Regions from separate parts of the Actinomadura chokoriensis genome, predicted to be linked through region 2. Evidence: riboswitches for the same ligand, from Rfam matches in the RefSeq annotation. Region 2 holds a riboswitch; the other holds the start of a gene.
The links. A riboswitch is a leader RNA that binds a small molecule or an ion and turns the genes downstream of it on or off. The one in region 2 is predicted to bind thiamine pyrophosphate.
Positions count from the first base shown of each region.

Region 1: it holds a riboswitch for thiamine pyrophosphate, as region 2 does, so the genes downstream of both, ABFX46_RS08625 (purine-cytosine permease family protein) here and thiC (phosphomethylpyrimidine synthase ThiC) in region 2, are expected to answer to the same signal.

Region 1 covers NZ_BAAAMW010000003.1:139,347-154,541, forward strand. Annotated here, with positions in the region: gene ABFX46_RS08605 (MFS transporter) at 1-40, opposite strand, end outside; gene ABFX46_RS08610 (arginine deiminase) at 71-1,279, shown strand; gene ABFX46_RS08615 (ATP-binding protein) at 1,721-2,263, opposite strand; gene ABFX46_RS08620 (sensor histidine kinase) at 2,635-4,641, opposite strand; gene ABFX46_RS08625 (purine-cytosine permease family protein) at 4,718-6,121, opposite strand; TPP riboswitch at 6,114-6,230, opposite strand; gene ABFX46_RS08630 (rhodanese-like domain-containing protein) at 6,276-6,608, opposite strand; gene ABFX46_RS08635 (SSI family serine proteinase inhibitor) at 6,658-7,119, shown strand; gene ABFX46_RS08640 (response regulator) at 7,145-7,852, opposite strand; gene ABFX46_RS08645 (FAD-binding oxidoreductase) at 8,127-9,425, shown strand; gene ABFX46_RS08650 (helix-turn-helix domain-containing protein) at 9,627-10,754, shown strand; gene ABFX46_RS08655 (hypothetical protein) at 10,846-11,712, shown strand; gene ABFX46_RS08660 (DUF397 domain-containing protein) at 11,814-12,014, opposite strand; gene ABFX46_RS08665 (helix-turn-helix domain-containing protein) at 12,007-12,855, opposite strand; gene ABFX46_RS08670 (hypothetical protein) at 13,183-13,449, shown strand; gene ABFX46_RS08675 (hypothetical protein) at 13,446-13,715, shown strand; gene ABFX46_RS08680 (LURP-one-related/scramblase family protein) at 14,079-14,915, opposite strand; gene ABFX46_RS08685 (Fpg/Nei family DNA glycosylase) at 14,998-15,195, opposite strand, start outside.
Region 2 covers NZ_BAAAMW010000007.1:9,630-24,824, reverse strand. Annotated here, with positions in the region: gene ABFX46_RS17000 (DUF881 domain-containing protein) at 1-356, opposite strand, end outside; gene ABFX46_RS16995 (LysE family translocator) at 409-1,047, opposite strand; gene ABFX46_RS16990 (aminotransferase-like domain-containing protein) at 1,141-2,481, shown strand; gene ABFX46_RS16985 (sugar phosphate nucleotidyltransferase) at 2,498-4,996, opposite strand; gene clsA (cardiolipin synthase ClsA) at 4,993-5,679, opposite strand; gene ABFX46_RS16975 (sensor histidine kinase) at 5,800-6,942, opposite strand; gene tsaA (tRNA (N6-threonylcarbamoyladenosine(37)-N6)-methyltransferase TrmO) at 7,048-7,470, opposite strand; TPP riboswitch at 7,560-7,673, shown strand; gene thiC (phosphomethylpyrimidine synthase ThiC) at 7,669-9,390, shown strand; gene ABFX46_RS16960 (TetR/AcrR family transcriptional regulator) at 9,573-10,172, shown strand; gene ABFX46_RS16955 (metallophosphoesterase family protein) at 10,174-11,010, opposite strand; gene ABFX46_RS16950 (anthrone oxygenase family protein) at 11,095-11,598, opposite strand; gene ABFX46_RS16945 (NAD(P)H-binding protein) at 11,628-12,467, opposite strand; gene ABFX46_RS16940 (AraC family transcriptional regulator) at 12,550-13,494, shown strand; gene ABFX46_RS16935 (alpha/beta hydrolase) at 13,535-14,437, opposite strand; gene ABFX46_RS16930 (TetR/AcrR family transcriptional regulator) at 14,483-15,112, opposite strand; gene ABFX46_RS16925 (carbohydrate kinase family protein) at 15,162-15,195, opposite strand, start outside.

The sequences.
Region 1 (15,195 bases), on a different contig from region 2:
ACGTCAGGTGGAGCGGCAGCGCCGCATTCCGTCCGATCACGCTCGAATGCTGGCACATAGACTGCGAAGAGTGACGGCAGCGAAGGCAGTGCACGAGCACCGGGTCACCAGCGAGGTCGGACGGCTGCGGACCGTCCTGCTGCACCGCCCCGGCGCGGAACTGAAACGCCTCACCCCGCGCAACAGCGACAAGCTGCTGTTCGACGCGATCCCGTGGGCCGGCCGCGCCCAGGAGGAGCACGACGCGTTCGCGGAGGCCCTGCGCTCGCGCGGCGTGGAGGTCCTCTACCTGACCGAGCTGCTGCAGGACGCCCTGGAGTACGAGCCGGCCCGCGAGCAGGCGATCGCCGACGCCACCGTCGACCTGCGCCTGGGCGACCAGCTCCGCCGCATCGTCGAGGACTGCCTGCGCGACCTCGACCCGGAGAACCTCACCCAGACCCTGATCGGCGGCCTGGCCCACGAGGAGCTGAAGTCCGGGCACGGCCTGGTCTACCGCCTCATGGACACGCTCGACTTCATCATCGACCCCCTCCCCGGCCTGCTGTTCACCCGCGACAACAGCACCTGGATCGGCGACCGGGTGGCGGTGACGAGCCTCGCCATGGAGGCCCGCCGCCGCGAGTCCGCCCTGACCGCCCTCATCTACGCCCACCACCCCCGCTTCGCAGGCGTGGAGCCGGTCTACTCACCGTCCCTGGAACACGTAGAGGGAGGCGACGTCCTCCTGCTCTCCCCAGGCGTAATCGCGGTGGGCACCGGAGAACGAACAACCCCCGCGGGCGTGGAACGCCTGGCCCGCCAGGTCTTCAAGGCGAACCTGGCGCACACCGTCCTGGCGGTGCCCATCGCCCAGGAACGAGCGACCATGCACCTGGACACCGTCTGCACCATGGTCGACGTGGACACGGTCGTGATGTATCCACCGGTCGCGCACTCCCTGATGGCCCACAAGGTCACCCTCACCAACGGCGACCTGCGCGTTTCAGAGCCGCGTCCCTTCCTGGAAGCCGCCGCCGAGGCGATGCGGCTCGACCGCCTAAAGGTCATCGACACCGGCCTGGACCCCGTGACGGCCGAACGTGAACAATGGGACGACGGCAACAACACCCTCGCCGTTGCACCCCGCCTTTGCGTCGCCTACGAACGCAACATGGAAACGAACGCCCAGCTAGAGGCCTCGGGCATCGAAGTGATCCGCATCAGCGGCAGCGAGCTGGGCACCGGCCGAGGCGGCCCCCGCTGCATGTCCTGCCCCACCCTCCGCGACGACATCTAACGGCGGCCCCCAGAACGCACGAGCGACGCCTGGACGCCGCAACGGCGCACGGGATGCGAAGACTCGTGTGGTCGAAGGCGCACAGGGGAGCAAGGTGCGCTGGGCGGAAGGCACGCAGCGACCCCAGGCGCGGGGCCTCGGCCACGCGCGGACAGTAAGACAGACGTCCTGAAGCTGAGGTCGCGGGGAGCGGGACGTTGCGATCGCGTCCGAAGGCAGGTTCGAGCGAAGCAAGAACCTGATCGCGAAGCGAGCCGCTAGGCGAGTCGAAAGCGATGCCAGCGATCGCCGTGTTTTTCGACGATGGAGGGCCGCCAAGGCCCGAAGGAGGAGAAAAATACAATAAATAGAGCTCGGGCGGTGTCGACGGGGGCACGACAGCGCCCGAGCTTGGAGAGGACCATACAAGGTAGGGCGGGGTTCCTTCCAGGCGGGGTCCTCCTATGCCGGATATGCCCTACTTGGAGCAGTTCTATTCGTGGTTCCGTTGTAGAGATCTTCGTCCGGTTCATCCAGGAGGTCGGGGAAGTCGGCCAGATCAGGGACCGCGTGCATCCCCACCGGGTCGGACGTCCCGCTCCCGCTCGCGGACTTGGGCGCCCGCACGACGGCCCAGACCGTGGTGGCGCCGTCCTCGTGGCGCACTCCCCAGCCCTCGGACAGGGCCTCAACGATGCCGAGTCCGCGCCCGCCGAGCGAGGACAGCGTGCCCGGGCCGCGCCTGGGCTCGGTCATGGCGCCCCCGTCGCTGACCTCGAGTTCGAGGACGTCGCCGCGGCGCAGCCAGCAGACCCTCACCTGGCCCGACGGCAGCGGCCGCGCGTGCCGGAGGGCGTTGCTGATGAGCTCGCTGAGGATGACGCTGGCGTCGTCCACGACCGTCTCGTAGACCCCCGAGTCGGCCAGTTCCGAGCTGAGGCGCCTGCGGGCGACCGCGACGCTGGACGGTGCGTGTGGCAGCAGTACGACGCTCGACGCCCTCACCTCCCCGTGGTTCCGCTTACTCGGACGAGTCCCGCCGTCGCTCTTCCAGTACGACCGAAATGCCCTGATGTACGCGACCGGAAACCCGGACGATCCAGTCCATCACCTGCACAACGAGTCACCGGCCGTCCGGTCACGGTGATCACCCCCGGAACGGAATCTCGTCACCAACGGCAACCATCAAAGGATCTATCCAGCCAACGGCGGACTTACTCCTCGCGCGCGCGTTTCGTCCATCACACCCCGCGGTCACCGTACTTTCTCGCATCCGCCAAGGTTGCCACCCGTCGAGACCGCTGAACGCCCAGGTCACAACGGTCTCACCCGGCCGCCGGGGAGGGAGTGTCGTCACGGTGAGTAACCGAAACCGGTCATCGGGCGCCGCGCAGCACGAGCCGCATGCAGGTTCCGTCGCCCGCACGCGCACCACCTGCGGGTCCGCGGCCGTCCGCGGACCGGAGAAGCGCGTTCGGACGGCCGATGGCCCGTTCCATTTCTGGTACTTCGCGGCTTACCGGCACTTTGCGTGATTGTGTGTGACTTATCTCACGTTCGGCCGGATGAGCTGAGATTCTCCCGCCCTGTGCCTCCGTCAGCCGTTTGACGATGTAGAGCCCGAGCCCGATGCCGCCGAAGCGCCGCCGGTCGCCGGCGTCGCCCTGGACGAACCGCTCGAAGATCCGCTCATGGTCGCCGGGCGGGATGCCGATCCCCTCGTCCACGACCGTGACGACGATGTCGGAGCCCTCGCAGCGGGCGCGGACGCTGACCGTCCCGCCGTCCGGGGAGTACTTGAACGCGTTCTCCAGCAGCTGCCCGAGCACGATGTCGGTCGCCATCGCGTCCCCCCGGCAGGGCGGCAGGTCGGGCGCGATCTCCAGCTCCACGCGGTGCAGCGGCGACAGGGACCGGAACCCGCCGACGACGCCCTCCAGCACCCGGGTCAGGTCGAACGCCTCGATCGTCACGGCCAGCTCGTCGGCGCCCGCGCGGGAGCCGAGCAGCAGGTGCTCGACCAGCCGGCCGAGGGACTGGGCGCGCTCGGCGATGGTGGCGACGGCGGTGCGCCGGTCGTCGTCGGCCATCTCGTCCCACCGGTTGACCAGCGTGGACGCGAAGCCCTGCACGACCGTGATCGGGGTGCGCAGCTCGTGGCTGGTCGTCGCCAGGAACAGGTCCTTGGCCTCTTCGAGCGCCTTGGCCTCGGACACGTCGCGGAAGTCGACGACCAGCTCGCCGGTCTCCTCGATCTCGGCGGCCAGCACGTTCAGCCACGTCCCGGACTCCAGCCGGAACGTGAGCATCTCCCCGAGCCCCGGCATGTCGAACGGCAGCGGGTGCCCGATCGCGGCCTCCGGCGGGATGCCGGTGAGGGCGTGCGCGGCCGGGTTCCACTGCCGGACGACCAGGTCGTGGTCGAGGACGGCGATGCCGTCCGCGCTGGAGTCGATCACCGCCCGCTCGTGCGCCCGCTGCCGGACGACCTCCGCGTACGCGACGGCGTTGCCGACCGCGACGCCGGCGTGCCCGGCGAGCAGTTCGAGCAGCTCCAGCTCGGTGTGCCCGGCCTTGCTGCCGGAGAACAGCGCGTAGAGCGCCCCGTAGGGCCGGTTCTGCAGGTAGGACAGCCCGAGCGCGATCGTGTGCAGACCGGGCAGCTCGGACCAGATCAGGTCGCCGAGGCGCCGCTCGCCGGTCGCGAGCTTGACGGTCTTGCCCGACCGCAGCAGCTCGCCGACCAGGCTGGGCCGCAGCTCGGCCGACCGTCCCCGCATGTGCTCGGGCAGGCCGGACATGCTGACCAGCCGCAGTCGCTCGCCCTCGATCCGGACGAACCCGCCCGCATCGGCACCGGTCAGCTCGATCAGCGCGGTGGTGATCCGGTCGAGGACGACGCCGAGGTCGAGTTCGGCGTTCAGGTCGGCGACGATGTCGTTCAGCCGCCGGACGAGCCGCGCCCGCTCGGTCATGTGGTGCTGGACGATGTCGTCCTCCTCGACCGGGTGGTACACGCCCACCCAGCCGAGCAGCGTCCCGCCCGGGTCCTTCAGCAGGCTCGTGTCGATGCGCACGTCGATGAGGCGGCCGTCCCGGTGGAAGCGGCGGGTCGCGATCGAGATCTGCCCGTTGTCGCCCTCGCCGGCGGGCCGGGTGAGGAGCCGCTCCTGGACGGCGTTGTGCTCGGCCTTCAGCTCGTGCGGGACGATCGGCGGGACGCGCCCGATCATCTCCGCGGCGCTCCAGCCGAACATGCGCTCGGCGGCCGGGTTCCACACGGTCACCCGATGCCGCTGGTCAACGGCCACGATGGCGTCGGCGGCGCTCTCGATGACGGCCCGCGCGATCGGATCGTGGACGTGCTGGTACACGCCTGTCATCGTGCCACCGGACTCCGGCACGGCGCCGGGTAACTTGCATCGAAAATTGCCACGTGAACCTTACCTTTTGGTAAGGCTACCGTCTGGTAATCCTGCCGATGAGCAGCGCGGCGGCCCCCGCGACCAGGAACGACAGCAGCGAGGCGCTCATCCAGCTCTGCGGGGCGAAGTGCAGCGCGTCCTGGACGTCCCGCCAGAAGTCCGCCCAGCGCTCGACCGTGCCGGGGTTGATCAACTGGTAGACGGTGAACCCGATCGCCCAGGCCGCGATCATCCCCCACCGCGACGGCGCCCGCCGCGACACGTCCCATCCGTCCAGGTCGGCCGCGGCCTCCCCCTTGGACAGGGTCACCGCACCGGAAGAGGCGGCGCGGTCGCGGCGGCGTCCGAGGAAGAAGTCGGCGGCCAGGACGCCCAGCATCGGGACGAAGACCGAGCCGATCAGCGTCAGGAAGCCCGCGTAGTCGTCGATGTCCAGGACCAGCGCGAGGACGGTGATGCCGGCGCCGAGCAGCACGCTCAGCACCCGGCGGTCGGCGCGCGGGAAGAGGTTCTGGATCGACACGGCCGTGGAGTAGGTGTCGGCGAACGACTGGTCCGCCTCCCGCAGCACGAAGATCGCGAAGAACACCACGCCGAGCGAGGCGCCGAGGAACGGGTCGAACACCCGGCCGGTGTCGCCCGCGACCAGCGCGAGCGCCAGCAGGCCGAGCACGTAGGCGATGATCTGCGTGACCGAGTAGCCGACGGACGCCGCGCCGAACGCCGCCCGTTCCGTCCGGGAATGCCGGGTGTAGTCGGCGGCGACCGGAACCCAGGAGATCGACACGGCCAGCGCCGCGTCCGCCCCGATCCAGAAGCCGCCCCACGAGCCCTCCGTGAGGTCGGGCAGCGGCTGCCGGACGAGCTCCACGTAGAAGTAGACGAGCGCGATCGCCACCGCGACCGTCACATACCGGCGCAGAAGCCGCACGGACCCGAGCGGCCACACCGTCAGCACGGTCGTGATCGCACCGGCCGCGACGACGTAGCCCCAGCGGGGCACCCCGTCCCACAGCTCCTGCGCGGCGTCCGCGATGACGATCAGCTCGAACGTCCCCCAGCCGATGAGCTGCGCGATGTTCAGGACCGTCGGCGCGTACGACAGCCGCGCGCCGAACAGGCCGCGCAGCAGCACCATCGCGGGCTGGCCGGTGCGGGCCCCCGGGACCGCGGCGAGGCCCAGCATCAGCCCGCCGATGATCGTGCCGACGGCCATCGCGACGATTCCGGCCATGATGGAGATGGTCGGCCTGCCGTCGCCGTCCGGCGCCAGCACCGTGTAGGCGCCGGAGAAGGCCAGCAGGCTGACGCCGAGGTTGGCCCAGAACGCGCTCTGGTCCCAGAACCCGAGGACCTTGGGGGCGGGCTCATCGAGAGTGAAGGGGGCCTCGTCGGCGGGCCGCTCGCCCCGAGGGCGCTTTTCGACATCGGACGTCACGGGACACGCTCCCTACGCCGGCATTACCCGGACAGGTTCATGCGGTCGGCGACGCCTTGGAGGCCGCCCTCTCAGCCCGGCTCTGGCCCGAGCTCCCGCGGTTATCGGTCAGACCCGATCGTACAACCGACGGTCATCTCCCCCAAGGGGACGATCACGCCACATAGGGCGGGACGTCGCCGGTGCCCTCCATCGGACGTCCGGCCTCGGCCCAGCTCTTCATCCCGCCGTCGACGTTCTTCGCCAGCCAGCCCGCCTGGTTCAGCGCCACCGTCACCTGCGCGGACCGCTGCCCGGACCGGCAGATCACGAAGACCTCCCGGTCGCGCGGGATCTCCCCGGCGCGGTCGCCGAGCTGCCGCATGGGGATGTGGACCGCCTCGGGCGCATGGCCCGCGTCCCATTCGTCCTGCTCCCGGACGTCCAGCAGATAGCCGTCCCGCGGAACGTCGGCCGCGTCGACGCCCGGCACGTCTTCCCCGAAAATCATCACACCCCCATGGAACCGCGCGAACCCGCCTCGCGTCGAATCACGTATGCGGTATCGGACGCTCCTGTTCGCCGCGCCCGGGCTGGCCATGCTCCTGACCCTGGCCGCCTGCGGCGACGAACAGGCCAACGGAAACCCCGCCGAAGCGCCGTCCGGCACGACGTCCGTTCAGCCCTCCGGCACGCCCGCCGACTCACTGACCATCTCCGTCAGGGCCTCCGCGGAGGCCCCCGCCAAGACCTGGACGCTGACCTGCGATCCCCCTGGCGGTACCCACCCGAAGGCCGCCGACGCATGCGCGTCCCTGACCAAGGCCGAAGACCCCTTCAAACCCGTCCCGAAGGACCAGATGTGCACCAAGATCTACGGCGGCCCTGAGATCGCCACGGTCAAGGGCACCTGGCACGACAAGGCCATCGACACCACGTTCACCCGCCAGGACGGCTGCCAGCTCCACCGCTGGACCGAAGTGGCGCCCGTCTTCGGCAACGTCCCAAAGGTCCGCTGACCGAGCCCTCCCCGTTCCGGTTCGGTCACCCGAGTTCAGGCCCCGGCGCCCGCCGGGGCCTGACGCCGCCGCGCAGCCACCCCGGGCGGACCAGCCCCGTCTCGTAGGTCAGGACGACGAGCTGCGCGCGGTCGCGGACCCCGAGTTTGGCCAGGATGCGGCTCACATGGGTCTTGACGGTGGCCGGCGACACCACCAGCCGTCCGGCGATCTCCTCGTTGGACAGCCCCTGGGCCACCAGCGCCAGGATCTGGTGCTCGCGGGCGGTGAGCGCCCCCAGTTCCGCGGCGGCCGGCGGAGGCGCGATCCGGGACGCGAACTCGCTGAACAGCCGCCGGGTCACCCTGGGCGCCAGCAGCGCGTCCCCGCGGGCGACGGCCCGGACGCCCATGATCAGCTCCAGCGGTTCGGTGTCCTTCACCAGGAAACCGCTGGCACCGGCCTCGATCGCCCCGTAGACGTAGTCGTCGAACTCGTAGGACGTCAGGATCATCACCCGGACGTCCCGCAGCCGCGGATCGCCGGTGATGCGGCGGGTGGCCTCGATCCCGTCGAGGACCGGCATCTGGACGTCCATGAGGATCACGTCGGGGCGGAACTCCACGGCCTGGCGCACGGCCTTCTCGCCGTCCCCGCACTCGGCGACGACCTCCATGCCGTCCTCGTCCTCAAGGAGCGCCCGGAAGCCCGCCCGCACCAGGACCTGGTCGTCCGCCAGCGCCACGCGGATCACGCCGTCTTCTCTTCCACGCAGCGGCCCGGCCTCGTCACGCCCCGACCGTAACGACGCAGGGCGGCCGCGTAACCCTCTCTACGCAGTATTCGAGAAGTACTGCCGCCGTAGTAGCCACCGCCTACTCGGCGCGCTCACAGCCAGCCGCCGAGGCTGCGGCGCCGGTGAACATCTGCGACAGGAACTCGCCGTAGCCGTCGCCCGTGCCCGAGGGCAAGACGTGCATGGCAGCCGCAGGAAGTGTCCGTTCATGTCGTCCGGGAAGGGGGCCGGTATGGCGGGGGACGACCTGCGAAGTGTGGTCAAGGGGCGGGTCTGGCGGCCGGATGATGACGGGTTCGATGCGGCGCGCAAGGCCTGGAATCTGGCGGTCGACCAGCCGGTGGCGGCCGTGGTGGAGGCCGCGGACGCCGAGGACGTGGCCGCGCTCGTCCGGTACGCGCGGCGATCGGGGTCCACGGTGACCGCGCAGGCCAGCGGCCATGACGCCTCGGGTGACGTGGAGGGTGCGATCCTGCTGCGCACCGGTCGTCTTGACGGCGTGCGGGTGCGCGCGTCCGAACGGGTGGCTCGGGTGGGCGCGGGAGTGAACTGGGGGCGGGTCCTGTCGGAGGCCGGGCCCCATGGCTTGATCGGGCTGGCGGGCAGCTCACCGGTGGTCAACGTGGCCGGTTACACGCTGGGCGGGGGTTTGTCCTGGTTCGGACGCAAGTACGGCTGGGCCGCCGACAGCGTGCGCGCCTTCGACATCGTCGACGCCGACGGAGACCAGCGCCGGGTGACCGAGACGTCCGACCCCGAGCTGTTCTGGGGGCTGAGGGGCGGCGGAGGCGACTTCGCCCTGGTGACGTCGCTGGAGTTCGATCTGTATTCGGCGCCCCGCGTGTACGGCGGGAGGGTGATCTGGCCGGACGCGCACGGCGGCGAGGTGTTCGAGCTCTTCCGAGAGATCACCAAAGGCGCGCCGCCCGAACTGGCCGTCTGGTTCAGCCGGTTCGCCTTCCCCGGAGCCCCGCCCATGGTCGCACTGGACATGACCTACCTGGGCGACCCGGGCGAAGGCGCCGAACTCGTGCGGAGGCTCGACGGGATCGACGGCGTGATCAGCGACAACCGCGGGCTCGTGGCGGTGGCCGACCTGGGCGACATCGCCGGCGAGTCGACCGCCCCGACCGCCGGGTTGATCCGCGCCGAACTGCTGACGCGCCTGGACGAGGGCCTGGTCACCGAGCCGATCGACCCGCTGATCTCCATCCAGCTCCGGCATCTGGGCGGTGCGCTGGCCGAACCCGCCTCCGGCGCAAGCGGACCGCTGGCCGAGCCGTACCTCCTCCAGATGACCGGCGTCGGCCCTGACCCGAACCTCGCACACGCCACCCGCACCCGCCAACGCCACCTCGCCGAGCGATTCGCCGCCGTCATCACCGGCCGCAAGCCCTACACGCTGCTGACCCGGGACGAATCCGCCGCCAACGCGTTCCCCGAACCAACCCTCACCCGCCTACGCGCCCTAAAACGCTCCCGCGACCCGCACAACACCTGCCGCGCCAACCACCCCGTCCTCAACCAGTGACGTCAGCCGTGACCGCAAGAGCCCCATCCCCAAGGGCGCCGACACCGTCCGCAACTTGCTCAGAATCTCGAGTTGCCCGGCTCAGGCAAGTAGCAGTCGAAGCAAACTTGCCTGGATGGCCAACTTTCCTCAAGGAGAAAAGTTGGCCATCCAGGCAAGTTTGCCTGAGCGCGGCCAGGACCCGCATGCCAAGATGGCAGGGTGGGCTTCGACGACTTGACTCCGGACACGCTCCTCGAGCGGGGGCTGACAGTCTTGCGTGACCTCCTCGGCTCCGGCTGGCAGGTCACCGTCCAGCCCCCCACGCGAGAGGCGAAGGGGGGCAACCCCTTGGACGCTCTAGTCGAGGTGAAGGCGGATGGCGACAGCGTCTTGACGCAGTTGATGATCGACTTGAAGATGAGCGTCTCCGCCCGCCTGGTGGAGGAGCAGTTGCTGCCCAAGTGGAGCTTGCTGCAACAGGTGAACCACTACACGAACCTTGTGGTGGTCGCCCCCTGGATCTCGCCGCGCGTTCAGGAACTCCTACGCGAGTACGGCATCGGATATATCGATCTCACCCGCAACGCATCCCTGCGTGTCTCCCGGCCGGCCATCACCATCTACACCCAGGGCGCAAGCCGCTCTCCCCGGTCAAGGACCGCCAAAAGCAGCAAGGCAACTCTGGCCGGACTCAAAGCCGGCCGTCTTGTACGGCTCCTCGCCGACGTCACGCCGCCATACCGCGCTACAGAACTCGCCGAGGCAGCCGAGCTCAGCCTGCCCTACGTCTCCCGGCTTCTCGACACCTTGGAGGACCAACTACTGATCCGCCGTGATGGCCGAGTCATCACCTCCGTGGACTGGCCGCAACTCCTGCGCGTCCGTGCCGATCACTACCGCCTTCTGCGGCATAACCCTTACACGAGGATGATCGCCCCGAACGGCGTCGAAGCAGTGTTCAAGGCCCTGCGCGCACTCCCCGAGGAATCCAGGCGGCAGATCGTCCTAACTGGGTCATACGCCGCACGCACGGTGGCGCCCTTGGCTGTGGGTGGACAGTTGATGTTCTACCACCCCGCCGGTAGCCCACGCCTGCCCGACGAGATCGGAGACGAACTACGGCTGTTGCGGGTCGACAAGGGGGGCGATGTGCTTCTCCTGCGGGCTCACGATCCGGTGGTTTTCGAGCGGACCGCAGACCACAACGGCATCCGCAGGGTCGCTTTGAGCCAGCTTGCCGTGGATTGTCTCTCCGGCCCCGGTCGAATGCCCGCAGAGGGACAAGCCGTCCTGGGCTACATGGAGAAAAATATCTCTCTGTGGCAGTTGGACCGACTGCCATCCTGATCAGGTCCTCTGGTCCTAAGATCGAACGCCGAAAGCAATCAGCCGGCCACAGTAAGGCATGTGGCCGGTCAGAGAAGCGGAGGAGTTCGACATGGCCAAGGCCCCTGAGGGCCTCGACCGGAACCAGCTGGTCATCGCTTCCCGGCGGGTTCTACTCGACGGCCTCACCGCCCTCCACCCGCACCTGGAGGCGCTCACCGTTGTCGGAGCCCAAGCCGTCTACTTGCGTACGCCCGGCGCCTCTATGCAAGCCGCCCCCTTCACCTCCGATGCCGATCTGAGCCTCGACCCTGCCGCGCTGGATGATCAACCGCTTGTCGACGAAGCGCTGCGGACTGCGGGATTCACCCTCAAACAGGACAATCAGCCGGGCCTGTGGGAACGCACCGAGCAGGTTGACGACCAGGACGTCCCAATTGAGCTGGACATCCTGGTCGGCAAGATTCTCACCAAGACCGGAAGCAGGAGCGCCAAGATCCCGCCGCACGGGAAAATGACCGCACGCTGGGTCACCGGTCTGGAGGCGTGCGCCGTCGACCGCTCCCCAATGGTGATCCCGAGTCTCGACCCAGCAGATGAGCGCAGCGTGACTGCCAACGTCGCCGGCCCCGCAGCCCTCCTGATCGCCAAGGCGTACAAGATCGCCGACCGTCACGCCAAGGCCCACACCCACCCGGACCGCCTCACCAACAAGGACGCAGGCGATGTCTACCGGATCATGGCCACCGTACCTATCCGTGAAGTAGCCAAGACCCTCACCGCCCTCGTCCAAGACCCTCGCGTAAGCCCCATCGCATCGGAAGGATTCGAACTACTCCGCCAACTCTTCGGCGGGGCCGACACACCTGGCGTCAGCCTGGCTGTCGAAGCACACACCGGTGACGTTCCTGAGGAAACGATCCGCCTCGCGGCACCCGCCTACATCAACCGCTTGACAACGGAGCTGGCCAACCTCTGAGGGTCCGGCCCGTGCCACAGCCAACGCCCTCGATGGTGGCCGATCCGTCCAGGTCAACCAAGTCTCCGACGATGCCGCTCGTGACCTCGACCTAGGTGCCGTCACGCTCGATCAAGGCGGTCCGCCTTCACCTGCTGTGTAAACCTGCGCCACGTGGCGGGGGCAAAAGCGAGACTCGGCCCGTCCGGGTCCTTGGAGTCTCGTACGCCGATGTTCGCCGAGAGAGCAGCGACTTCGACGCAGTGTTCGCCGCTGGTGCTGTGGGAGGAGCGGCGCCATGCCCGGCTGGGCGTCTCAGTCATCTGTGATCTCCCTTGCTGCGCGCTGGATACGCGCCCGTGATTCGTCCGGGGACATCGCCAATTGGGACAGTTTGTCAAAGGTCACTCTACGACGTGCCACATCGTCGGCGGATTCCAGATAGATGTCCCCGCCCGGCGTCTCCAGGTACGCGATGTCAGGGTCCAGCCCGGCCTCGAAGGTCAGTATGACGAAGGCTCCGTTGAGGCCGGGATGGCGGCCGCGGTCGAACGGGAGCACTTGCAGCGTCAGGCGGGGGCGGTCGGCGTCTGCCAGCAGAGAGTTGAACTGGGCACGCATCGTCTCGGCCCCACCGACCCTGCGATACAGGATGGATTCGTCAAGGACGACCTGAATCTCCGGGGTGTTGGGACGGCTCAGGATCGATCGTCTGGTCATCCGAGCCGCAACACGGCGTTCGATGTCCGAGGCGTCATCAGTGAAGGCCATAACGACTTCACGTGCGTAGTCGGGAGTCTGCAGAGGGCCTGGTACGACCTGCGGCTGCCAGTCGCGGATTTGGGACGCCTCGTCCTCCAGGGACAGGTAGGTGCCGGCGAAGATGTCGCGATAGGCCGTCCACCAGCCACGCTTCCAGGCGTCCTTGGCCAACTGGAGCAGAGCGTCACGTCGGGGGCTGGTGATGCCGTAAAGGTCCATGACCGCGTTGAGGTCATGGCCGCTGGCCTTGGTGAGGGCGCGCTCGATGCGCATGACCTTCTGACGGCTCCAGCCGAGGCGGCGGGCGACATCCTCTGGGCGCAATCCGGCCTGTTCGCGTAGTTCGCGCAGTTCTCTGGCCAGGCGTCGGCCGCGGACGGTCGGGCTGTGTGGCTGGACCATGGACCGCAGTCTGCCCTCCGTCCTTGCAAATTGCAGGGTGTTTGAGGAGTCTCCAACATAATTTCCGTAGACCATTGTGATCATGGACTGTACATAGTCATTATTACGCAAGACCACAGACGGTGATTCAACGGTCACGGTGTGGGAGTGGACGGCGGGTGTGTTCGCTCGTGCGTCCGAAGTCGTCGCGCGGCCGGGTCCTGGATTGGAGCCCTGGCCCGGCCGCGCGGCCTCACCCTCGAAAGGGAGGTACGGATGAGGATAGCTCCGAACCCGGGGGCGCAGCCTGCCCGGCAACCCGCCGATACATCGGCCGACGCGCTCCCCATGGACACCGACCAGGTCAAGCGGGACTTGGAGCGCCTGTTCCCTGGAGTGATCGCATGGTTCGGCGGCTCCACCGGGCGCTGGTGGGCGATGCTGGGCGATCGGCTTCTGGAGGCGGGGAGCCCGCGTGAGCTCGCGGACATGATCCGTGGGACGGTCTGCGTCCGTCCGGCAAAGCGGGTGGTCGTGCCGCAGGCGAGGCGGGCGAGCGTCCCGTCGCCCATGGGTGCGCCAAACCGGCGCGGCCTCGGCGGGTATGTCCGGTGACGGGTTCCTACCTGGGCCGTCCTATGGAGCTGTACGCGTGGGACGTCCGGTCTGGTGGTGGTGGGCGGGGTGGCGTTACTGACGACCGGGTCAAGGCGATCAGGGACGTCCACGACGCGCTCCGCGAGGTGGAGGGCGGTGCGCGCGGGGTGGTGCGACGTGTCGGGCTGTCGCCGGCCGGGTTCGCGAAGTACGTCGAGCTCGGTCACGTCGGCGAGGCGTGGCGGGACGAGACGACCGGCGCGGTGACGTGGCGGGACATGTGAACGCGGCCGATCACCTCGGCGCCTTGGGCCAGGTACTCGCCGCGGCGGGCTGGTCTACGCGGGCGCGGTATGACGACGTCCCGCCGGTACTGCTCGTTCTCGCGTCCGGGGTCGACGTCTGCGTGAGCGTCAAGGCGGGGACGGGTGGCGTGCCCTGGTTCATCTCGTCCGGCGGAGATCCGTTGCGGCCATGCCATGACCTCGCCGGCACGGTCGTCGAGATCAAGGCCCGATCGGTTGCGTTCCCCGCCGTGTCCGTTGATCCAACCCGACGGCATGCGCTGGGGAGACTCCGCAGACTCGGGCGAACATTCCGATAGTGCGGTGGCGGCATCGCGGGGCGCGGTGCCGCCACCTGGGGCGTTAGATCCAGCCGCCGAGGCTGCGGTTTTGGGAGACGGCTGTGTCGAAGGCCAGGGGGCACGCCAGGATCAGGGTGCGCATCGGTTCGGGTGGCTGGACGTGCATTTGGAGGACGTAGCGGTCGGCGCCGGTGAACATCTGCGACAGGAACTCGCCGTAGCCGTCGAAGCCTCGCTGCATGCGGGCCAGCTCCTGCTGCTGCCAGTCGGTGACCCGGCCGCTCAGCAGCTCGTAGTAGCCGATCTGCTGCTCCTGGGCGGTCAGGATCTCCCAGCCGCGCAGCGCGCGCTTGCGCAGGTGGCCGATGAGGCCGCCCTGCGGGGTGAGCACCTGCATCTGGGGCGTGCCCATGAAGCCGTACGGCTTGTAGAAGAGGAAGTACGGCATCCCGTCGGGGCGGTAGATCGTCAGCTTCCGCTCGGCCTTGGTCTGGCTCGCCTGGTTGAGGACGCGGAACGCCTTCTTGGCCCCGCTCACGCCCTCCTCCCGGACGTAGGCCGCGGGCTGCCCCTGCGGGCTCCAGATCGTGTAGTTCGCCTCGGTCGAGAAGAACTGCGCCGGCTGGTCGTAGACGAGGATCGGCGCACCGTACAGGTCGGGGAACCCCTGCTGCCGCGGGGCCTGCGGCTGCTGCGACGGGTAGCCGGGCTGCTGGGGCTGGGCGTAACCGGGCTGGGCGTAACCGGGCTGCTGGGGCGGGTACGCGGGCTGCTGCGGCGGGTAGCCGTAGCCGGGCTGCGGGGGGTAGGGCGGGGCGGGGGCCGGTCGGGGAGCGCCGTAGCCCGGGTGCGGCGGACCGTAGCCCGGTCCGGCGGGTGGGGGTGGGGGGTATCCCATGGCGGCTCCTGACCGAGGTGATCAGCGGGGGGTTGCTCGCGACACGATACGCCGCCTTCCCACCGGATTCAGGCGGGCCGGTTCACTTCAGGAGGCGGGACATGCGGCGGTCGGCGAGCGGCTTGCCGCCGGTCTGGCAGGTCGGGCAGTACTGGAGCGCCGAATCGGCGAAGGAGACCTCTCTGATCGTGTCACCGCAGACCGGGCATTTCTGGCCGGCCTTGCCGTGGACGCGGAGGCCGGTCTTCTTCTCGCCCTTCAGGTCCTGGGCTTCGAGTCC
Region 2 (15,195 bases):
TCCGTCCGGGCGCGCAGCACGTCGTCGCGGCGCTGGAGCCCGTCGGTCTCGGCGGTGCGGGCCCGGATCTCACCGATCAGCCGGGACCGCTGCTCGGCCGCGCCCGGCTCCCCGCGGCGCGTCTGGACCCCGGCGACGGCGATCAGCGTGCCCGCGAGCGCGAGGACGAGCAGGACGCCCGCTCCGCGGAGCCGCCGGGGCGGGGCGCCGCCGGCGGCGGCCCGCCGCGCCGCGGCCTCCGCGTAGCCGTGGTCGAGGAGCCTGCCGGCGAGCAGGTCGGCGAGCAGCGACATCGAGGCGTCGGGCCGCCGCCCGAGCGGCCGCCGGTCGCCGGGGTCGTCCCGTCGTGCGATCACCGCCCCATCATGGCAAGCCCGGAGGCCGCGGGGCCCGAAGGGCCGCGGCGGCTCAGGACGCGGCGGGGCGGTGCAGGCCGATCTGCACGGCCAGCCCGGCGAGGACGGAGCCCAACACGTAGCGCTGGGCGCGCCGCCACCCGGGCCGGCGGCCGAGGAAGGCGGCGATGCCGCCGGCGCCGAGGACGATGAGCGCGTTCACGGTGATCGCGATGGTGATCTGCAGCAGGCCGAGCAGCAGGATCTGGACGGCCATGCCCCCGCGCTCCGGGTCCGCGAACTGCGGCAGCAGCGACACGTACAGGATCGCGATCTTCGGGTTGAGCAGGTTGGTGACCAGGCCCATCGTGAAGAGGCGGCGCGGCGGGTCGGCGGGCGGGTCCGCCGGGGCGAAGGCCGCCGTGCCGCCCGGCCGCAGCGCCTGCCAGGCGAGCCAGAGCAGGTACGCCGCCCCGGCGAGCTTGATCACCGTGTAGAGGGCCGGGACGAGCGTGAAGACGGCGGTGAGCCCGGCGGTGGCGGCGGCGACGTAGACCAGGAACCCGGCGGCGACGCCGCCGAGCGAGACCAGCCCGGCGCGGCGGCCCTGCGTCACCGACCGCGACACCAGGTACATCATGTTGGGCCCCGGGGTCAGGACGACCCCGAGGGCGAAGGCGGCGACGGCCGCCGCGGCGGTGAGCGAGACCATTTCCCCTCCCGGATCCAGAACCGATCCGAGGCTAGATCTCCGTGGTTTCTCGGTGCAATACTCTGCATTGCACTCGGAGCAATGAGGGGACGCATGGAGGACTTCCGCCGGGTCGCCGACGAGGTGGCCGCCGCCATCGCCGCGGGGCGGCTGCGTCCCGGCGACCGGCTGCCGCCGCAGCGGGCCTTCGCCCGCGACCGCCGCATCGCCGCCTCCACGGCGAGCCGCGTGTACGGGGAGCTCGCCAGGCGCGGCCTGGTGGTCGGCGAGGTGGGGCGCGGCACGTTCGTCCGGGCGGCGGAGCCCGCACCCGTCCCGGCGCTCGCGGAGCCCGCCGGCGCCAAGGTCGACCTGGAGCTGAGCAATCCCGTCCTCCCGGAGCAGAGCGCGCTGCTGGCCGCCGGGCTGGGGCGGCTGCTGCGCCCGGACGTGCTGGACGCGGCGCTCGGCCCCGGACGGGTCACCGGGACCGCCGCCGCCCGGGAGGCCGCGGCGGCGCTGCTGGCCGCCCCCGGCTGGCGGCCCGCCCCCGGGTCGGTGCTGTTCGCGGGGAACGGCCGGCAGGCGATCGCGGGCGCCGTGGCGGCGCTGGTGCCGCCGGGCGGGCGGCTCGCCGTGGAGGCGCTGACCTATCCGGTGGTCAAGGGCGTCGCGGCCCGGCTCGGCGTCACGCTCGTCCCCGTCGCCGCCGACGAGGACGGGCTGCGCCCCGACGCCCTCGCCGACGCGCACCGCGCCGCGCCGTTCGGCGCGGTGTACCTCCAGCCGACGCTGCACAATCCGCGCGGGACGACGATGCCGCGGCGGCGCCGCGCCGAGGTCGCCGCCGCCCTGGAGCGGCTCGGCCTCCACGCGATCGAGGACCGCGTCTGGGCCTTCCTGCCCGCGGACGGCCCGGAGCCGCTCGCGGCCCTGGCCGGGGACCGCACCGTCGTGGTCGACAGCCTGTCCAAGCGCCTCGCGCCCGGCCTGACCCTCGGGTTCGCCGTCCCGCCCGCCGCGCTGGCCGGGCGCGTCGCCGCCGCGCTGCGCTCGGGCGCCTGGGGGCCGGCGCGCTTCGCGCTCGACGCGGCGACCGGCTGGATCGCGGGCGGCGCGGTCGAGGAGATCACCCGCGCCAAGCGCGCGGACGCCGCGGCCCGCTCGCGGATCGTCGCCGAGCGGCTCGCGGGCGCCGCCGCCCGGTCCGGGCCGCCCTCCTACTTCCGCTGGTGGGACCTGCCGCCGCAGTGGCGGGCGGAGACGTTCGTGGCGGCGGCCGCGCGGCACGGGATCGCCGTCACCCCGGCCGCCGCCTTCGTCGTGGGGACGGGCGCCGCGCCCCGCGCGGTCCGCGTCGGCCTCGCGTCCCCGCCGCTCGAGACCCTCGGGCGCGCCCTGGACGTCCTCGCCGGGATCGCCGCGGGCGGCCCGGAGGACGTCCCCGTCGACTGACCGCGGCGCGGGCCCGTCAGGAGCCGGCGCGTTCGACGACGGCGGCCCACTCCTCCAGCAGGACCTGGGCGGCGTCGGCGTCGGGCCCCTCGGCCCACAGGTGGGTCACCGCCTCGGCCGGGTCGGGCAGGACGAGGACCCAGCGGCCGTCGTCCTCCACGACGCGGACGCCGTCGGTGGTGTCGATCGTGCGGTCCCCGGCGGCCTCAACGACGTGCCGCATCACGCTGCCCTTGGCCGCCCAGGGGGTCGGGACGGAGCGGCGCAGCAGGTGCGCGTCGGGGATGCGGCGGTCGATCTGGGACAGCGTCAGGCGGGTGCGGGCGACCAGGCCGACGAGGCGGACGAACGCGGCGATCCCGTCGACGGTGCCGCTGAACTCGGGCATCAGGAAGCCGCCCCGGCCGTCCCCCGCGAAGATCACGCTGGGCTGCGCGGCGGCCTTGGTGAGGACGTCCTGCGACGTGGACGTCCACTCGACCTGGACGCCGTGGAACCGGCACACCTGCTCGGCGACCCGCGTCGTCGTCACCGGCAGCGCCACCTTGCCGCCGCGCCGCTCGGCCGCGACGAGGTCGAGCATGACGAGCAGGGCGCGGTCGTCGCCGACCAGCTCGCCGTTCTCGTCCACCAGGGAGATCCGCTCCCCGACCGGGTCGAAGCGGACGCCGAACGCGGCCCGCGAGGAGGAGACGAGGTCGCCGAGGCGCTCCAGGTCGCGCATCCGCTCGGCGAGCGTCTCGGTCGGGTTGGCCTCGTCCAGCCCGGCGTTGCGGGTGAGGACCTCGACGCCGACCTTGCCGAGCAGGTTCGGCAGGACGAGCGAGGCGACGCCGCCGGCGCAGTCCAGGACGATCTTCAGCCCGGCCTCGCGGACGCCGCGGATGTCGACGCGGCGCAGCAGGTCGCGGGTGTAGGTCTCCACGACGCGCGGCGGGTAGGTCAGCTCGGCGATCTCGCCGGGGAACGCGCGCCGGTACTCCTGGCGGCCGAAGACGCGCTCCAGCTTGCGCTGCGCCGCCTGGGACAGGTCGGCGCCGCCGGCGTCCAGGAACAGGATGTCGACGCCCTGCGGGTCGCCGAGCGTGGTGCGGATGTAGATGCCGCCGACGGCGTCCTCGCGGCCGGTCTCGAACCGGGCGACGGTCAGCGGGGTCGCCTCCAGGTCGTTGACGTTGATGGCGCTGGCGGTCAGCGCGCTGTTCACGGCGCGCTTGAGGGTGCGGGCGGCGCGGGAGACGTCGCGGCCGGTGACGACCGTGGTGCCCTTCTTCAGGGTGGTCGCGTAGGCGCTGGCGAGCCGCACCGCCAGTTCGGGGGTGATCTCGACGTTGACGAGCCCGGACACGCCGCGCGGCCCGAACAGGTTGCGCTGCCCGCGCGACTCCCAGATCACGCTGGTGTTGACGACGGCGCCGGCCTCGATGGTCTTGAACGGGTAGACCTTCACGCCGCTGGAGACGTACGCCTCGGCCTCGATGACGCACTCGTCGCCGATGACCGCGCCCTCCTCGACGCGGGCGCCGGCCATGATGTCGGTGTTCTTGCCGACGACGCAGCCGCGCAGGTTCGTGGACGGCGCGACGAACACGTTGTCGTGGACGACCGCCCGGTGCAGGAACGCGCCCTCCTTGACGACGACGTTGCTGCCGAGGACGGTGTACTCGCGCAGTTCGACGCCCGCCTCGACCTTGGCGTAGTCGCCGATGTAGAGGGGGCCTTTGAGGACGGCCTCCGCGTCGACCTCGGCGCCCTCGGCGACCCACACGCCGGGTGACATCTCGAAGCCGTCGAGTTCGATGCCGACCTGGCGGGACAGCATGTCGGCCTGGGCCTTGAGGTAGCTCTCGTGCGTGCCGACGTCCTCCCAGTAGCAGTCGGCCACGTATCCGAACAGGCGGGCGCCCTCGGCGAGCAGCTTGGGGAACACGTCCCCGGACCAGTCGACGGACTCGCCCTCCGCGACGTGGTCGAGGACCTCCGGCTCCATCACGTAGATGCCGGTGTTGACGGTGTCGGAGAACACCTGGCCCCACGTCGGCTTCTCCAGGAACCGCTGCACGCGGCCCTCGTCGTCCACGATGATGATGCCGAACTCGAGGGGGTTCGGGACGCGCTTCAGCCCGATCGTGACGAGCGCGTCGTTCTCCTCGTGGAACCGCACCATGTCGGTGAGGTCGATGTCGGTGAGCGCGTCCCCGGAGATGACGAGGAACCGGTCGTCGCGCAGCGCCTCCTCGGCGTTCTTGACGCTGCCGGCGGTGCCGAGCGGGATCTCCTCCGTCGCGTAGCTCAGCGACATGCCGAGCTCCTCGCCGTCGCCGAAGTAGTTGCGGATCAGCGCGGCCAGGAACTGGACGGTGACGACGGTCTCGGTGAACCCGTGCCGCTTCAGCAGCCGGAGCACGTGCTCCATGATCGGCCGGTTGACGAGCGGCAGCAGCGGCTTGGGCTGGTTGGCGGTCATCGGACGCAGCCGCGTCCCCTCGCCACCCGCCATCACGACGGCCTTCATCGGGGGGTCTCAGCTCCCTTCTGGTCGCCGGCCGGCGGTTCCGCGCCCGGTTCCCGGTCACCCGGGCCGGGCGGGGCGTCCGGCCCGGAGGCCGGGGGCGAGCCGCGGCCGGCCAGCACCAGTTGCCGCGTCTGCGTCCAGTAGAGGACGGCCGCCCACCAGTACAGGCCCGTCCCCCAGATCGCGAAGGACCATCCGACGACCTTCGCCGCGGTCGCCGCGCCGCCGCCGTGGTCGCCGAGCAGCAGCAGCGGGAACGCGTACAGCAGGCACATGGTGCCCGCCTTCCCGATGAAATGGACGGGAAGCGTGCCGCCGTACCCGAGCCGCCGCACGATCGGCGCGATCGGCAGGATCGCGAACTCCCGGGCGACCAGCAGCACCACCAGCCACAGCGGGATGATGTCGCGGATCGTGAGCCCGACCAGCGTCGCGAGGATGTAGAGCCGGTCGGCGGCCGGGTCGAGCACCGTCCCGAGCCTGCTGGTCTGGTTCAGCGCGCGTGCCAGCTTGCCGTCCAGCCAGTCGGACAGGCCGGCGAACACCAGCACGCCGAGCGCCCACCAGTCGGCCTCGGCGAGGACGAGCCACAGGAACAGCGGGACGCCCACGAGCCGCGCCATGCTCAGCACGTTGGGCACCGTGAAGATCCGGTCCTGCGGGGCCTCCTGCAGTGTGCTCACCGACGCGTTCGCCTCCCCTGGTCCCCTTGATCCTGACCCTACCGGTAAGGGTTTGAAAGACCTCGGCGGCGTCCGCCCGGTGAGTCGGGCGCGGCGGGGACCGCCCGGAGGCGGTCCCCGTCAGTGCGGGCTGACGGCGTCCGCGAGGGGGAGGACGGCCGTCACCACGAATCCGCCGCGCTCCCCCGGACCGGCGTCGAGGGTCCCCCCGACGCTGCGCGCCCGCTCGATCATCCCGAGGATGCCGAACCCCTCGGGAGCGCCGCCGGGCGGGCCGCTCCCGTCGTCGGCGACCCGCACGACGAGCCCGCCCGCGTCCCGCGCCAGCCGCACCGTGGCGCGCTTCGCGGCGGCGTGCTTGACAACGTTGGTCAAGGCCTCCTGGACGATCCGGTACGCGGCGACGCCGATCTCCGGCGGCAGCGTCCCGAGTCCGTCGTCCGACAGCTCCACGTCGATGCCGCCGCCGCGCGCCGCCCGCACGAGGTCGCCGATGCCGCCGGGGCCGGGCAGCGTCCCCGGCGCGGCCACGTCGGTGCCGCGCAGGACCTGCAGGGTGCCGCGCAGCTCGGTCCGGGCGTCCCGGCAGGTGCCCGCGATCGAGGCGAGCGCCTCGGCCAGCTCCGCCCGGTCGAGCGGCCGGTCCCCGCGCACCAGGTGGGCCGCCGCGCCTGCCTGCACGCCGATGAGCGTGATGCTGTGCGCGAGGAGGTCGTGCAGGTCGCGGGCGATCCGCAGCCGCTCCTCGGCGACCCGCCGCCGCGCCTCCTCCTCGCGCGTGCGCTCGGCCCGCTCGGCGCGCTCGGTGATCGTCGCGAGCCGCGCCCGGTGCACCCGCCACACCTGGACGGCGATCACGACCGACACCACGGCCTCGATGACCGCGACCTGCTCCCGGACGGAGCTGCCGCCCGCCCGCATCGCCATCCCGAGCACGCACACGGCCAGCAGGAACCCGGCGACGCCGAGGACGATCCGCACCCGCCGCCCGAGGACGGCGTAGGCGAACAGCGCGATCACCTCGGCGGGCACGAGCGCGTGGTGCTGGTACTGCGCGAGGTGGTACGGGAGCACGAGGACGACCAGGGCCACCAGCCCCGGCGCCGGCCACCGCCGGATCACCGCGAGCGGCACGTGCGCCGCGACCAGCAGCAGCGCCCCGGCAGCGTCCAGCTCCCGGACGCCGGGCCACGCCACCGCCGCGGCCGCCGCGATGCCCGCCAGCGCCGTCGCGAGCAGGGCGTCCCTGGCCGTCGCATCCACCCGAGGCAGCCTCACCACCCGTCCATCTTCCCGGATCCCGCCGGCCACCGCGCACCGCCCCCGCCCGGTGGACCGCGAGTGGGGCCGTTCACCGGCGGGCGGCCGTCACGCGCCGGGTTCGCAGGCGAGGACCGGCTTCACGTCCAGGACCGGGGTGCCGTCGAGGGCCTCCAGGTCGCGGACGCGGACGCGGCGCCCCGCCACCTCCAGGATCTCGACCGGGTGCAGGCCGATCGGGTTGGGGCGGTCCGGCGAGCGGGTCGCGAACACGCCGCGCATCGGCGCGGACGGGTCGTCGCGCGGGTGGACGCGCAGCACGTCGCGCGGCGACAGGTGCAGCCACGTCAGCACGAAGACCCGGTCGCCGGGGCGAAGGCCCTCCAGCGCCGGGGACACGGCCGGTTCGAAGACCAGCCACGCCTCCGGCGCGCCCTCGCCGCCCTGCTTGGGCGCGGACGCCCGGTCGGTCAGCGCGGACGAGACGCGGGCGACGGGGGTGAGCGTGAACTCCTGGTGCGGGTCGGACATGCCCCGATCCTCTCAGGGCGTCGCGCGGGCGCGTTCTACCCGAGGGGCGGCGGTTGCGGCAATGGGGGTCCGGCGGGTTAGCGTCGGGCACGACAGATCGCGGGGGTCCGGCGAACCGGGCTGAGATAGCGGCTGGGACGGCCGCTGACCGCATGAACCTGACCGGGTAATGCCGGCGTAGGGAGAGATCGAGTCGTCATGACAGAACGCGTGGTTCCAGCCGCCCGCAAGACCTACCTGCAGGGCTCGCGCCCCGACATCCGGGTCCCGATGCGGGAGGTGCCGCTCACCAACGGCGACGCCGTCGTGCTGTACGACACGTCGGGGCCGTACACCGATCCGGCGGCGCGGACCGACGTCCGCCGGGGACTGCCCGCGCTGCGGGAGGCGTGGATCGCCGAGCGGGGCGATACGGCGCCGTACGAGGGACGGGCCGTGCGCCCCGGGGACGACGGGCGGCGGGCGCCCGTGCGGGAGGGCCTGCCGCCGCGGCGGCCGCGCCGCGCGACCGGCGGCGCGGTGACGCAGCGCGCGTACGCGCGGCGGGGCGAGATCACACCGGAGATGGAGTTCGCGGCGCTGCGGGAGGGGGTGGAACCGGAGTTCGTCCGGGACGAACTGGCGGCCGGGCGCGCGGTGCTGCCCGCGAACGTCAACCACCCCGAGATCGAGCCGATGGTCATCGGCCGGAACTTCCTGGTGAAGGTGAACGCGAACATCGGGAACTCGGCGGTGGCGTCCTCGATCGAGGACGAGGTCGAGAAGATGACCTGGGCGACCCGCTGGGGCGCCGACACGGTCATGGACCTGTCCACCGGCAAGGACATCCACACGACGCGGGAGTGGATCCTGCGGAACTCGCCGGTGCCGGTCGGGACCGTCCCGCTGTACCAGGCGGTGGAGAAGGTGGGCGGCGACCCGGCTGAGCTGACCTGGGAGGTCTTCCGCGACACGGTGGTCGAGCAGGCCGAGCAGGGCGTCGACTACATGACCGTGCACGCGGGGGTGCTGCTGCGGTACGTGCCGCTGACGGCGCGGCGCAGGACCGGGATCGTGTCGCGGGGCGGGTCGATCATGGCGGCGTGGTGCCTGGCGCACCACGAGGAGAACTTCCTGTACACGCACTTCCGGGAGCTGTGCGAGATCTTCGCCGCCTACGACGTCACCTGGTCGCTCGGGGACGGCCTGCGCCCCGGCTCCATCGCCGACGCCAACGACGAGGCGCAGTTCGCCGAGCTGCGCACGCAGGGCGAGCTGACGGCGGTCGCCGTCGAGTACGGGAACCAGGTGATGAACGAGGGGCCCGGCCACGTCCCGATGCACAAGATCAAGGAGAACGTCGACCTGCAGCAGGAGTGGTGCGGCGGGGCGCCGTTCTACACGCTCGGCCCGCTGACCACCGACATCGCGCCCGGCTACGACCACATCACCTCGGCGATCGGCGCCGCGATGATCGGCTGGCACGGGACCGCGATGCTCTGCTACGTCACGCCCAAGGAGCACCTCGGGCTGCCGGACCGCGACGACGTGAAGGCCGGCGTCATCGCCTACAAGATCGCCGCGCACGCGGCCGACCTGGCCAAGGGCCATCCGGGGGCGCAGGCGTGGGACGACGCGCTGTCGGACGCGCGGTTCGACTTCCGGTGGGAGGACCAGTTCAACCTGTCCCTCGACCCGGACACCGCCCGCGCGTTCCACGACGCGACGCTGCCGGCGGCGCCGGCGAAGACCGCGCACTTCTGCTCGATGTGCGGCCCGCACTTCTGCTCCATGAAGATCACCCGGGACGTCCGGCGGTACGCCGACGAGCGGGGGCTGGACGGCGGCGCCGCCCTCGCCGCCGGGATGCGGGAGAAGGCCGCGGAGTTCAAGGCCGCCGGCGGGCGGATCCACCTCCCGCTCTCCCCCGGCCCGTCGTGACGTAGGCGCAGGTCGGCGCGGGCCCGCCCCGTCTCGGACACGGCACCGGACGCGGCGGGCCCGGCCATCCCGGCGCGGGCCGGGCGCACCGGCGCGGCTAGTATCGAGGGACCGTTCCAAAGCCGCGGATCCCCCCGAATCGCCGCAGGCCCGTACCCGCCGGGAAAGGACCGACGACCCACGTGACCAGCGACGACACGCCGAAGGCCCCCGCCCGCGCGGTGCGCGCCGACGTGCGCCGCAACCGGGCGCGGCTGCTCGCCGCGGCCCGCGAGACGTTCCAGCGCGACGGGGCCGACGCGTCCCTGGAGGGCGTCGCCCGCACCGCCGGCGTCGGCATCGGCACGCTCTACCGCCACTTCCCCACCCGCCAGCACCTCCTGGAGGCGCTGCTCGCCGACGTCTACGCGGACCTCGCCGCGACCGCCCGCGAGCTGCTGGTCGCGCCCGCGCCGGGCGAGGCCCTGATGACGTGGCTGCGGGCGTTCGCGTCGCGGGTGACGGTGTTCCGCGGGCTGGCCGCCTCGGCGGTGCTGTCGCTGCGGGAGGAGTCGCTGCGGCGGGAGCGGCCGGAGCCCGGCTGCCCCCGCCGGGCGATGTGCGAGGCGGGCGAGGCGCTGTTCGCCCGCGCGCAGCGGGCCGGGGACGCGCCCGCGGGCACGGCGTTCGCCGACGTCCTGTGGCTCACCGGGGCCATCGCGGCGGTCACCGAGCGGGAGCCGGAGGCCGCCGGGCGGCTGCTGTCGCTCGCCGCCGCCGGGATGGCGCCCGGCGCCCGGTAGGTCAGTCCGTCTCCGGGGCGGGCAGGACGCGGCGCGGGCCGCGCGGCGCGTCGCCCTTGCGGCGCCATTCGCGCGGGTAGCCGACCGACACCTCGATGTGCGGGACGTCCCCGGTCCAGATCGTCCGGGGGATGTGCAGGTGCCCGTACACGACCGACACCGCGCGGTACCGGTCGTGCCAGTCGGCGGTGCGCTCGGTGCCGCACCACTGCGCGAACTCCGGGTACCACAGGACGCGGGTGGGTTCGCGGACGAGCGGCCAGTGGTTGACGAGCACGGTCCGCGTGCCCGGTTCCAGGGCGGCGAGGCGCTTCTCGGTGTAGGCGATCCGGGCGTCGCACCAGGCGTCGCGCGTCGGGTGCGGGTCGGGATGCAGGTAGACCTCGTCGGTGCACACGACGCCCGCCTCGTGCGCGACTTCGAGGGCCTCTTCCTTGGTGGACGTCCCGTCCGGCCGGAACGTGTAGTCGTACAGGATGAACAGCGGCACGATCGCCACGGGGCCGCCCTCGCCGTCCCAGACGGGGTAGGGGTCCTCGGGGGTCAGCACGCCGAGGCCCCGGCACATGTCCACGAGCCGCCGGTACCGGGCCTCCCCGCGCAGCCGCACGGGGTCGTCCTTGACCGTCCACAGCTCGTGGTTGCCGGGGACCCAGATGACGGCGGCGTAGCGGTCGCGCAGCGTGCGGAGCGTCCACTCGACGTCGGCGAACCGCTCGGCGACGTCCCCGGCGACGATCAGCCAGTCGTCCGCCGACGCGGGCCGCAGCCCCTCGGTGAACGCGCGGTTCTCCGGGAACCCCACGTGCAGATCGCTGATCGCGTAGACACCGCCCATCCAGAGATCGTAAGCCCGGCGCGAACGCGGAAGCGGCCCGCACGCCGGAGGGGGCGCGGGCCGCTTCCGCGGTCGGTCCCGTGATCAGCCGTTCCTGCCCCAGAGGTAGACGCCCAGGCCCATCGCGAGGACGCTCGCCCAGCTGGACACGGCCCGGACGGTGTTCCAGGCGGTCCAGCGGCCGGAGTAGTCCGACCAGGCTTTCGCGGCCTCGGCCAGGTCCTTCGGGATCGCCGCGCCGTCCAGGTCGTTGTTCATGGGGATGTTCACCGCGAAGCTCGGCACGAGCGCGCCGATGAGGTAGACGCCCGCGGCCACGAAGAACAGGATCGCCGCGGACTTCTGGTCCAGGGTCAGCAGCAGCACGCCCGCCGCGGACGCCAGCACCGGGACCAGCAGGAACATTCCCACGAACACCGGGTTCTGGATCCGCTGGTTGATGGACTGCATGGCGTCGATGGCCGACCCCGGCCTCGCCGCGTTCAACCCCGGCATCACGCCGGTCGAGAAGCCGAAGAACGTCCCGGCCATGCCGGCCGCCATGATGAGGGAGAGCGTCACCGAGACGCCCGCGAGAGCCGATTTCATCGTCGTTCCGTTTCCGATCGGGGTCGGGGTCAGGGGGTCCAGACGCCGCTGTCCGCGGTCTCCCGCGCGTACGCGGCGAAGTCGCGGGGCCCGCGCCCGAGCGCCCGCCGGACGCCGTCGGCGGGCGCGGCGTTGCGGCCGTCCAGCACGGTGGTGAACAGGTACGCCAGGAAGCCGATGACGTCGTCGGGCAGGCCGTGCTCCTTGAGGGCCGCCGCGTAGTCGTCCGCGCCCACCGGGACGAAGGCGATCTCCCGCCCGGCCGCGCGGCCGATCTCCGCGACGGCCTCGGCGAAGGTGAGCGCGCGGGGGCCGGTCACCTCGTAGACCTCGCCGGCGTGGCCCTCCCGGGTGAGCGCGGCGACGGCCACGTCCGCGATGTCGCCGGCGTCCACGAACGGCTCGGGCACCTCTCCGGCGGGGAGGACGACCTCGCCCGCGCGGACGGGGTCGAGGAGGTAGTCCTCGCTGAAGTTCTGCGCGAACCAGGCGGCCCGCACGACCGTCCACTCCAGGCCGGACGCCTGGACGATCCGCTCGCACTCGCGCGCCTCGGGCTCGCCCCGCCCGGAGAGCAGGACGACGCGCCGCACGCCCGCCGCGGCCGCCGTCGCCGTGAAGGCGGCGATGGCCTCGGGCGCGCCGGGCGCCGCGAGGTCCGGGTAGTAGGACAGGTACACCCTCTCGACGCCCCGCAGCACCGGCGCCCAGGTCGCCTCGTCCGCCCAGTCGAAGGGCGGCGACGCCGACCGCGAGCCCATCCGGACGGGAACGTCCATGGCCTCCAGTCGCTCCACCACGCGGCGGCCGGTCTTGCCGGTCCCGCCGAGGACGAGGGTCGGGCCGTTCTCGATCTCCATGGTCGTCATGTCCTCAAGTCAACCGGCGGGCGTGTTCGGCGACCATCGTCGAGAAGCTCGCCTCCATACGCGAGCGTCTAGGCTGGCTGCCATGGACGCCCTCACCGACCTCCTCGACGGCCCGCGCGCCCGGGGGGCGTTCCTGCTCCGCTCGACCCTCGCGCCGCCCTGGTCGGTGCGCATCCGGGACGAGGCGCCGCTGACGCTGCTGTCCATGGTCAGGGACGACGCGTGGCTGATCCCCGACGACGGCGACCCGCAGCGGGTCGCCCCCGGCGACATGGTCGTCTTCCGGGGGCCCGACCACTACACCGTCAGCGACGACCCCGCCACCGAGCCGCAGATCGTCATCCATCCCGGGCAGCGGTGCACCACCCCCGACGGGACGAGCCTGTCGGAGGCGATGGACCTCGGCGTCCGCGCCTGGGGCAACGATCCCGCCGGGACGACCGTCATGCTGATCGGCACCTACCAGATGCGCGGCGCCGTGACCCAGCGCCTGCTGGCGGCGCTGCCGCCGATCGCGGTCGTCCGGGGCGACACCTGGAAGTCGCCGCTCGTCGAGGTGCTCGGCGAGGAGATCGGCAGGGACGAGCCCGGCCAGGACGTCGTCCTCGACCGGCTCCTCGACCTGCTGCTCATCGCGACGCTGCGCGCCTGGTTCTCCCGCCCGGACGCCGAGGCGCCCGGCTGGTACCGGGCGCACGGCGACCCGGTCGCCGGGCCCGCGCTGCGCCTCCTGCACGACGACCTCGCCCACCCGTGGACGGTCGCGGACCTCGCCGCGCGGGTCGGGGTGTCGCGCGCCGCGCTCGCGCAGCGGTTCGCCAAGCTGATCGGCGAGCCGCCCATGGCCTACCTGACCGGGATCCGCCTCGCGCAGGCCGCCGACCTGCTGCGCGAGAGCGACGCGACGCTCGACGCCGTCGCGCGCCAGGTCGGCTACGGCACCGCGTTCGCGCTGAGCACCGCGTTCAAGCGCGAGCACGGCGTCAGCCCGCAGGAGTACCGGGCCGGCGGCGGCGCCGCCGGGTGACCGGCCGCCGCCGGGTGACCGGCCGCCGCCGGGCGACCGGTCAGCCCGCGGCACCGAGGTGCTCGTGGAAGAACGCGGTCATGAGGGCGAGGACGCGCTCGGCGTCCTTGCCGTAGACGGCGAAGTGGTCGCCGTGCAGGACCTCCAGCCGCTTCGGGTGCAGGGCGCGCTCGTAGGCGGCGAACGCCAGGTCGCTGTGGGTGAGCATGTCCTGGTCGGCGATCACCATCAGCAGCGGCGTCGGGGTGATGCGCGCGATGTAGTCGCCCGGCTCGTACTCGGCCGTCATCTCCACCGAGCGCAGGGTGACCTCGTTGCGCCAGGTCTTCAGCCGCTCCGGCTCGATCGTGCGGTACCACTCGTAGGTGGGGCGGTCGGGCAGCGCGGCGAGTTCCCCGGGCGTCTCGGTGATCAGCGGGATCATCGCCGGCGCCTCGCCGCGGAACCGGGCGAGGCGGTCGGCGTCGAACGTCCGGCGGACCTCGGCGAGCGCCTCGGTGGGGATGAACCGCGACATGCTCGTCCCGCCGCTGATCACCGGGACCTGCGCGTAGACGCACTTCACCCGGCGGTCCACGGCCCCGACGACGAGCACGTGGCCGCCCGAGTAGCTGGACCCGAACACGCCGATCCGCTCGGCGTCGACCTCCTCGCGGGTGCACAGGAACGTGATCGCGTCCCGGTAGCCGCGGATCTGCGCCCAGGGGTCGACCTCCTGGCGGGGCTCGCCGCCGCTGGCGCCGAACGACGGGTGGTCGTAGAGCAGGACCGCCAGCCCGGACGCGGCGAGCGCCTCGGCGATGTCGTCGGTGTACTGCTCCTTTACGGCACCGTAGCCGTGGGTGACGACCACGGCCGGGTGCGGGCCGGGGCGCCCCTCCGGCGTGTAGAGCCAGCCTCGGAGCGTCGTTCCGGCGGAGTCGAACTCGATGTCGTGGCGCATTCCGGGTCCTTCCGGGGGTCGGCGCGGCGGGATGTCCGTCCGCGGTCAGGGGGCCTGGTCGGCGGGAGGCGCGAACACTCCGCTCCGGGCGGCGGCGCAGGCCGCGGCGGCGGCGGTCGCGGCGAGGGCGCCGTCCACGGGACCGCGCTGGATCAGCAGCCGGTAGTAGAAGGGCGCGCCGACGGCGGCGCTGACCGCGGCGGCGTCGGTGCCGGGCGGCACCTCGCCGCGCTCGGCCGCGCGCTCGACGATCGCGCCGGCGAGGCGGTTGCGCCCGGCGAACACCTCGCTCAGCGCGGCGGCGGCCGCCGGGGAGCGGACGGCGGCGGCGACCATGCCCTCCACGAGGGCGCGGTACCGGGGCCGGGCGTAGAGCCCGGCGATCCCGGCGGCGAGGGCGCGCAGGTCGCCCTCCAGCGACCCCGTGTCGGGGATCGGCACCTCGCGCGTGCCGACCTCGGCGAGGAGGTCGGCGACGAGGCCCTCGGCGTTCCGCCACCGGCGGTACAGCGTCGCGAGGTGGACGCCCGACCGCTCGGCCACGCGCTCCATGGTCAGGCCGCCGTACCCGGCGTCCTCCAGCTCGCCGAGCACGGCGTCGAGCACGGCGGCGCGCGTGCGGGCCGTCCGGCCCCCGGGTCGGGCGGCCCCAGCGGCCGGTGCGTCCTCGCTCACCCGGCCGATGCTAATGCGAAAGACTTCGCATTAGCAACAGCCGTGCCGGTCACGGCCCCGTGCGCAGGGTGGGCTCGGCCCGG